2 regions of the Arthrobacter sp. BF1 genome follow, and region 1 is predicted to be linked to the other one. Evidence: predicted binding sites of a transcription regulator. Region 1 holds the regulator's gene; the other holds the start of a gene.
The links. The regulator HrcA, encoded in region 1, represses chaperone genes, less so after heat shock. The targets are predictions, from matches to a motif close to TTNGCACTCGNNNNNNNCGAGTGCNAA.
Positions count from the first base shown of each region.

Region 2: groES (co-chaperone GroES) is a predicted target of HrcA. The motif match lies at 2,787-2,813, and genes of this name have one in related genera.

Region 1 covers NZ_CM155271.1:2,208,095-2,212,503, forward strand. Annotated here, with positions in the region: gene dnaJ (molecular chaperone DnaJ) at 1-889, opposite strand, end outside; gene hrcA (heat-inducible transcriptional repressor HrcA) at 963-1,976, opposite strand; gene AC1MCD_RS10360 (DUF3097 domain-containing protein) at 2,149-2,997, shown strand; gene AC1MCD_RS10365 (DUF4870 domain-containing protein) at 3,143-3,553, shown strand; gene hemW (radical SAM family heme chaperone HemW) at 3,564-4,409, opposite strand, start outside.
Region 2 covers NZ_CM155271.1:2,956,003-2,960,411, forward strand. Annotated here, with positions in the region: gene AC1MCD_RS13805 (dihydrofolate reductase family protein) at 1-560, shown strand, start outside; gene groL (chaperonin GroEL) at 647-2,257, opposite strand; gene groES (co-chaperone GroES) at 2,334-2,627, opposite strand; gene AC1MCD_RS13820 (EamA family transporter) at 2,855-3,196, shown strand; gene AC1MCD_RS13825 (DMT family transporter) at 3,221-3,787, shown strand; gene AC1MCD_RS13830 (hypothetical protein) at 3,712-4,092, opposite strand; gene AC1MCD_RS13835 (THUMP-like domain-containing protein) at 4,147-4,409, shown strand, end outside.

The DNA of each region.
Region 1 (4,409 bases):
CTGCTTTGACGTCGATTTCCTGCAGCCCGTCGAACGTTTCCAGGGACACTTCGGTGCCCAGGGCAGCTGCAGTCATGGGAATGTGGAGCGTCGCGTGCAGGTCATCGCCGTCCCGGACGTAGGTGGGATCGTTGTTGACGCGGATCTCGACGTAGAGGTCACCGGACGGCCCGCCGGCAGGGCCGGCCTCGCCCTGACCGGACAGCTGGATCCGGGTTCCCGTTGCGACGCCGGCGGGCACCTTGATGGTGAGTGACCGGCGGCTGCGGATGCGGCCCTGGCCGTTGCACTCGTTGCAGGGGTCCTTAATGACAGTTCCGAAGCCTTCGCAACTGCCGCATGGAGCCGCCGTCATGACCTGGCCAAGGATGGAGCGGACCGCCCGCTGGACCTGGCCGCTGCCGCCGCAGATGTCGCAGCGCTCGGGGTGGCTGCCTTCGCGGCAGCACGAGCCGTTGCAGGTGGGGCAGGTGACGGCGGTGTCCACCTCAAGCTTCCGGTTGACGCCGAAGACGGCATCGCGCAGTTCGATCCGCACGCTGATCAGTGCGTCCTGGCCGCGGCGGACCCTTGACGCGGGGCCTGACGATCCGCCGGCGCCGAAGAACGTATCGAAGATGTCCTGGAACGCGAAGCCCTGGCCAGCGTATCCGCCGCCGCCGAAGCCGTTGTCAGTACCGTTCTCATTGCCGGTGGTGTCGTAGACACGGCGCTTCTGGGGGTCAGAAAGTACCTCGTAGGCATGGGTCACGGCCTTGAAGCGGTCCGACGCATCGTCCCCGGGGTTAACGTCCGGGTGAAGGGTGCGGGCCAGCTTGCGGTAGGCCTTCTTGATCTCTTCTCCGGTGGCTTCCGGCGAGACTCCGAGGACGTCGTAGTGGCTGCTCAAAGTTCGTATCTCTTCCCTGTTGTACTGCCGGCAGCGAGGCTGCCGGCACTGCTCTTGGTGCCTGGACCGGTTGTTACGGACCCAGAATTCTTGACAGATAACGGGCTACTGCCCTGACGGCGGCCATGGTGGTGGGATAGTCCATGCGCGTGGGACCCAGGACGCCAACTTTGGCTGTGCTGTCCGGTCCGTAAGCTGTGGCCACCACCGAGGCTTCGGCCAGTCCGTCGTAGGGGTTTTCCCTGCCGATGCTCACGGTCACACCGCGTGGGTCCTGTTCCATGTCAGTGAGCAGGCGGAGCAGGACCACCTGTTCCTCCAGGGCCTCAAGCACGGGACCGATGGTGAGGGGGAAATCCACGTTGGACCTGGCCAGGTTCGCAGTGCCGGCCATCACCATGCGGTCCTCGCGGCTGCTGTGGGCGAGCGTTTCCAGCCCGTGAGCAAGTGCCTGGGCAGCTGCCCGCCGGCCTGGAGCGACGCAGGAGACCACGCCCGGCAGTGACTGCGCCAGCCGGCTCAGCGGTGTGCCCGCCAGCGAGCCGAGGAAGTGAGTCCGCAGGGCGGCGATCGCTTCCTCACCGAGGTCCTGGCCGACGTCGATCACGCGCTGTTCCACCTTGCCGGTGGTGGCGATGAGCACCAGCAGGACCTGGCGCGGCGCCAGGAGCACAAATTCGATGTGGCGGATGGTGGCCCGGCTCAGGTGCGGGTACTGGACCACAGCCACCTGGTTGGTCAGCTGGGAAAGCAGCCTGACGGTTCTGTCCAGGGCATCATCCAAGTCATCCGCGCCCTCCAGAAGCGATTGGATGGCCTTCTTCTCCGCCGGGGAGAGCGGCTTGACCGCGGAAATCTGGTCCACAAACAGGCGATAGCCCTTGTCGGTGGGGATCCGTCCCGCGCTGGTATGCGGAGCGGTGATCAGGCCCTCGTCTTCCAGGGCGGCCATATCGTTCCGGATGGTGGCGCTGGATACGCCGAGGTGGTGGCGCTCAACCAGCGCCTTGGAACCCACGGGCTCGCGGGAGTGCACGTAGTCCTCCACAATGGCACGCAGTACTTCCAGTTTGCGCGGCTCGCTCACACTCCACCTCCATCCATGGTTGCGCCTCAATCTTCACGGCAATGGTCACGGCTCGTTAGCACTCGACATGCCTAAGTGCTAACAGTCTAATATGACTCACCCCGTTGTTAGCATTGGTACCGCTCCGGGCGAACATCCGGGGGCACGATCTAGCGCAAGGCGGAATCAATCCATGCATTACCAAAACTGGGGTCCGCAGGAGATCACCGCACCTGTCCGGAACGAACTTCCCGAGGTTCCGGTGGAACGTGGCATGGTCCTCGAAGACGCCCAGTCCGGCTGGGTGGGAGCGGTGACCCGGGTGGAGAAGTCCGGCGGCATGCATGTGGTTGCCCTCGAGGACCGGCGCGGCAAGTCGCGTTCGTTCAAGCTTGGATTCGGGTTCCTGTTGGAAGGCCAGCCCATCAGGCTGATGCCGCCGGCGCCCAGGCAGAACGCGGCGGTGCCCGCCGGCCGGACGGCATCCGGTTCAGTCCGCGTGGCGGGCCAGCGTGCCCAGGTGGCCAAAGCGAGCAGGATTTGGGTGGAGGGAAAGCACGACGCCGAACTCGTGGAAAAGGTCTGGGGTGACGATCTCCGGGTGGAAGGCATCGTCGTCGAGCCTTTGCACGGCATCGATGACCTCGCCGGGGCGGTGGCCGCCTTCGGTCCCGGGCCCAACCGGCGGTTGGGGATCCTGGTGGACCATTTGGTGCCGGACTCCAAGGAGTGGCGCATCGCCGCCGGTGTGATGGCCTCCCCGGGCGCCGCCGGGAACGTGCTGATTGTCGGGCACCCCTACGTTGACGTGTGGCAGGCAATCCGCCCCGCCGTGCTCGGCATCGAACGGTGGCCCGTGGTGCCCCGGGGGCAGGACTGGAAGACCGGCATCCTGGCCGCCTTCGGCTGGCCGCACGCCACGAAGGAAGACATCGGCCTGGGTTGGCAGAAACTGTTGGGTGCGGTCCGCAGCTACGCGGACCTGGAAGCGTCCCTGCTCGGCCGGGTGGAAGAAGTCATCGACTTCCTGACGGTGCCGTAACTCCCACGGCCCTTGAATGGCCGAAGGACGGTCCCGACGGCGGCATTTGCCGCGCGAACCAGTATTCTTGGTACTGCAGAGGCTGTTGTCGCAACAGACCGGCATTCTCCAAACCAGCACCATTGCACTTTCGAAGGATGAAACCGTGGCACAAAACGCACGCGAGCACCGGGACGACCAAGGCCGTTCCGAGTATCAGGGCGTTCCCGCAAATGCGTTGCCCCTCACGGCCAGCGAAGACCGTCAATGGGCCACGCTGGCGCACTTTGGCGGGATCCTCGGTTGTGTACCGTCGCTGCTGATCTACCTGATCTTCCGAGAGCGCGGACCGTTCACCGCGCAGGAATCCAAGGAAGCACTGAACTTCAGCCTGCCGCCCACCATCGCCGCGCTGGTGGCCAACATCCTGGTATTCATTCCGGTGGTCGGCAACATCTTCGCCGTCATCGCCACGCTCATCTGGATCGCCCTGACCTGCTTCTCGGTGTCCGCCGGTATCCATGTCAACAAGGGCCAGCCGCACCGCTACCAGTACAACCTGCGCTGGATCAAGTAGTCCCCGGACTTTAGTCCGGCAGGATTCTCCGGACCACGGCGTCCGCCAGCAGGCGCCCCTTCAGGGTCAGCACCAGCGTTCCTTTCACGGCAGCGTGCGCGTCCACGAGGCCCTCAGCCATCAACCCGGCCACAGCGTGGCGCCCTGACTCCCCCAGCGTTGCGATGGCGAGCCCCGAAACCAGCCGGGCTTCCAGCATGACGCGTTCCACGTCCCGGGTTTCGGCGTCGAGCGTTTCCCTGCCCGCAGCCGGCGAGAGCCCCTGGGCGAGCCGCCCCGCGTAGGCGGTGGGGTGCTTGACGTTCCACCAGCGCACCCCGCCCACGTGCGAGTGCGCGCCGGGGCCGATGCCCCACCAGTCGTCCCCGCGCCAGTAGGCGAGGTTATGCCGGCACGCCTGTTCCGGCGTCCGCGACCAGTTGCTCACCTCATACCAGCTGAGCCCCGCTTTGCCCATGAGTTGGTCGGCGAGTTCGTACTTGTCGGCGTGGTCATCGTCGTCGATGCCTGGAACTTCGCCCCGGCGGATCTGGGCGGCGAGTTTAGTACCGTCCTCCACAATCAGCGCGTAGGCGCTGATGTGGTCCGGCTGATAGGACAGCGCGGTTTCCAGCGAGTACCGCCAGTCGTCGAGGGACTCCCCCGGCGTTCCGTAGATCAGGTCCAGGCTCACGGCCAGTCCGGCCTCACGTGCCCACTGCACCACCTGGGGCACCCTGCTGGGTGTGTGGGTGCGATCCAGGACCTTCAGGACATGGGGAACTGCAGACTGCATGCCGAACGAAACCCGGGTAAAACCGGCGGCCTTCAACAGCGCCAGTGATTCGGGGGTGACGGAATCCGGGTTCGCTTCAGT
Region 2 (4,409 bases), 750 kb from region 1:
TCTACCAGGCGCCCGGCGGCCGCGAGGAAGACACTGAAGGCGGCTTCGCCTACGGAGGCTGGCAGGCGCCGGTGTCTGACGACCAGGCCGGTGCAGCCATCAGCGCCGAGATCGGCCGCATCGATGCCCTGCTGCTCGGCCGCAAGACCTACGATATCTTCGCCGCATTCTGGCCCCATCAGACCGACGAGATCGGGACCATACTCAACCGCGTACCCAAGTTCGTCGTCTCGAAAACCCTGACCGAGCCGACCTGGGCGGAGACTACCGTGCTGCCGGACGCTGCGGCCGCCGGCCGGCTCCGGGAGGACAACGACCAGGTGCACATGTTCGGGAGCGGCGTCCTCATCCGTTCACTGCTCGCGGCTGACGTGCTTGACCGCCTCCACCTCTGGCTGTATCCGGTCACCCTCGGGCAGGGCAAGCGCCTCTTCGACGCCGGATCCATCCCCGCCACCTTCCGCCTCGCCGAGCCGGCGCGCACCTTCCCGAAGGGGGCAGTGTCGCTGGTCTACGAGCGCGCGGGCGACGTCCAGACGCAGGAGATGGCGGTCGACTGAGGGCAACAAAAACCGGCCCAGCGGATGCCGGACCGGTTTTTTGTTGTGACTGTCAGCGGGCCTGGGCCCACGCGCGGGCTACAACCTTAGTGGCTGTGGCCTGCGTGCTCGTCTTCGTCAGCGGGCTTCTCCACTACGAGGGTCTCGGTGGTGAGAACCAGTGCGGCGATTGAAGCAGCGTTCCGGAGGGCTGCACGGGTGACCTTGACCGGGTCGATGACACCGGCGGCGATCAGGTCTTCGTACTCGCCCGACTTGGCGTTGAAGCCGTTGTTGGTTTCGAGTTCGGCAACCTTGGCCGTGACAACGTAGCCGTCGAAGCCGGCGTTCTGGGCGATCCAGCGCAGTGGCTGGACCAGCGCGCGGCGGACGATGCCCACAGCTGCGGCGGCGTCACCTTCGAGGGCCTTCACTGCGGGATCCTCGTCGAGGGCCTTCAGCGCGTGGATGAGGGCGGAACCGCCACCGGCCACGATGCCTTCTTCGAGGGCGGCGCGGGTGGAGGAAACCGCATCTTCGATGCGGTGCTTCTTTTCCTTCAGCTCAACCTCGGTGGCTGCGCCAACCTTGATCACGCCGATGCCGCCGGCCAGCTTGGCCAGGCGCTCCTGGAGCTTCTCCCTGTCCCAGTCGGAGTCGGTGCGGGTCAGCTCGGCGCGCAGCTGGGAAACCCGGGCTGCGACGTCTTCTGCGGAACCGGCACCGTCAACGATGGTGGTGTTGTCCTTGGTGACCGTGATGCGGCGGGCGGTACCCAGCACCTCAAGGCCAACGGTGTCCAGGCTGAGGCCCAGTTCGGCGGAGACAACCTGCGCACCGGTGAGGGTGGCGATGTCCTGCAGCATGGCCTTGCGGCGGTCGCCGAAGCCCGGAGCCTTGACGGCAACCACGTTCAGGGTGCCGCGGATGCGGTTGACGATCAGGGTGGAAAGAGCCTCGCCCTCGACGTCTTCGGCAATGATGAAGAGCGGCTTGGAGCTCTGCAGCGCCTTTTCCAGCAGCGGCAGGAAGTCCTGGACGGACGAGATCTTGCCCTGGTTGATCAGGATGAGGGCGTCCTCGAGGACGGCTTCCTGACGCTCGGAGTCGGTCACGAAGTACGGGGACAGGTAGCCCTTGTCGAACTGCATGCCTTCGGTGAGGACCAGTTCGGTCTGCGTGGTGGAGGATTCCTCGATGGTGATCACACCATCCTTGCCGACCTTGCCGAACGCTTCGGCGAGGAGCTCGCCGATTTCGTCGCTCTGGGCGGAGATGGCGGCCACGTTGGCAACCTGGGTGCCTTCAACCGGGCGTGCGTTCTCCAGCAGGCGGGCGGCAACGGCTTCAACGGAAACCTCGATGCCGCGCTTGATCTGGCCCGGAGCGGCGCCAGCCGCAACGTTGCGCAGGCCTTCCTTGACCAGGGCCTGGGCCAGCACCGTGGCCGTGGTGGTGCCGTCGCCGGCAACATCGTTGGTCTTGGTGGCTACTTCCTTGGCCAGCTGCGCGCCGAGGTTTTCGTACGGGTCATCAAGCTCAACTTCGCGGGCGATGGTGACGCCGTCGTTGGTGATGGTGGGTGCCCCCCACTTTTTGTCGAGGACAACGTTGCGGCCGCGGGGGCCGAGCGTCACCTTGACAGTGTTGGCGAGCTTATCGATGCCGGCTTCGAGCGACCGGCGTGCAGCGTCATTAAACGCAAGCTGCTTTGCCATGGTTTTGTCCTTTCAAGACAGAACCCCGCACAGCTGACCAGCGGAATGCATGGTCAGCGGCACGGGGATCCAAAAGTTACTTTACGACGATCGCCAGAACGTCGCGGGCGGACAGCACGAGGTACTCGTTGCCGCCGGTCTTGACTTCGGTTCCACCGTACTTGGAGTAGATAACAACGTCGCCAACGGCTACGTCGACCGGAACACGGTTGCCGTCTTCGAAGCGGCCGGGGCCTACTGCAACAACTTCACCCTCCTGCGGCTTCTCCTGTGCGGAGTCCGGGATAACCAGGCCGGAAGCCGTGGTCTGCTCGGCTTCGAGCGGGCGGACAACAATACGATCCTCAAGAGGCTTAATAGAGACCGACACTCGGACCTCTCCTTCTACGTCAGCGAAATTTGTGGACAGTTGAACTGCTTCACCGTGGCTGGCAAACCGTCGTCGCGGTGCCGGCAGCAGCCTGGCTGGCAGCTCTTCATGTGTTAGCACCCTCCTAGGGAGAGTGCTAATGATGACTCTATGTACTCGTTAGCACTCGGTCAAGGCGAGTGCCAGAATTATGTCTCCGGCGAACAGTCTCCGTGTAGATTGGGGCGGTGCGAGCCGCCGTTTACCTGACCCTTGCCACCCTGTTTTGGGCGGGCAACTTCGTGATCGGCCAGGCCGCCATGAAAACCATGCAGCCCCTTCAGCTGACTTACTGGCGCTGGGCCCTGGCCGCTGTCCCGCTGCTGGTGCTGGCCCATGCGGTGGAACGTCCCGACTGGCGCGCGGTCCTGCGCCGCTGGCCGGCTCTGCTGCTCTTGAGCGCATTGGGCATGAGCGCCTACACGCTGTTGCTCTACAGCGCGCTCGGGCACACCTCGGCCCTGAACGCCTCGCTGGTGACGGCCGCGAACCCGGCCCTGATCATGGTCATGGCCGTAATACTGCTCTAGGACAGACCTGGCCCGCTGAGCTGGGTGGGCGTTGTCCTGGGTCTCCTGGGCGTCGTGCTGGTTCTCACCGGCGGCGACCTCGGGCGGCTGCTGACTTTCTCCATCGGCGCCGGCGAACTGCTCATCCTGGCCGCCATTACGGTGTGGGGCTTCTACACGATTCTTGCCCGCAGGCTTTCCATTCCCGCCATCACGTCAACTGCGGTTCAGGTGGCCATGGCCGCGGTTGTCCTCACCCCTTTCGCCCTGGCGGCGGGGGCCGGGCTGCCGTCCACCCCTGCAGAGGGCTGGTCCCTGGCCTACATCGTCCTGTTTCCCTCGCTGGGTTCCTATCTCCTCTGGAACCTCGCACTGAAAAGCACGTCGGCGGCGAACGCCGGCAACTATCTGAACCTCATCGCCGTGTTCACCGCCATCATGACCGTGGTGATGGGTCAGCCCATCACCCTTCCGCAGATCCTGGGCGGAATACTGGTCATTTCAGGGGTGCTGCTCACGAGCGCCGGGAAGGCACCTCAGCGTCCCAGGTCGTCGAAATCGACGTCCTCGTCGCCGTCGTTCCCGTCCTTGAAGGTGCCGCGCCGCAAATAAAGCACGACGGCGCCCCCTAGGGCCGCCAGCAGCGAGAGTACCAGCAGGATGACGCCGCCCAGCCGGGCGCCGCTGTAGAGGTTGCGGATGTCGCGGGCTTCGTCGGTGGCGTCCTGGATGTCCTTGCCGCCCACGGAATAGACGGTGGCGTTGAAGGTGTCCAGGAAGAAGATGATCACCAGCAGGGCGATGCAGACAACGGCTATGGCGGATCCAGCAATCAGGGCGGGGCGGGCAATCTTCACCAGATCCGTGCGGCTGTTTTGGGGCGGTCCGGACGGCTGGGTGCCTGCGCTGTCTTCCATGTCTTCAACCCTAGCCGGAACCGGCGCTTGGCCACCTCCACTAGGCTTGAACCCATGTCTCAAGCACCGCAGGAACAGATCGCCCCACTGCTGACGAGCGAGGGTTGGGAGCTGCTGGCATCCCTGGGGCCGTACCGCGAGGACGAGGCGTTCGAGCTCAATTCGACGCTCCGCAAGGCCGGACACTCCCCCGAACTCGTCTCAGCCGTGCTCACCCAGTCCAGGCTGCGCACCAAGGCTGAGGCCAAGTTCGGGGAGTTCGCAAGGAGCATGCTTTTCACCCGGGCGGGCCTCGAACAGGCCACCCGGCTCAACGT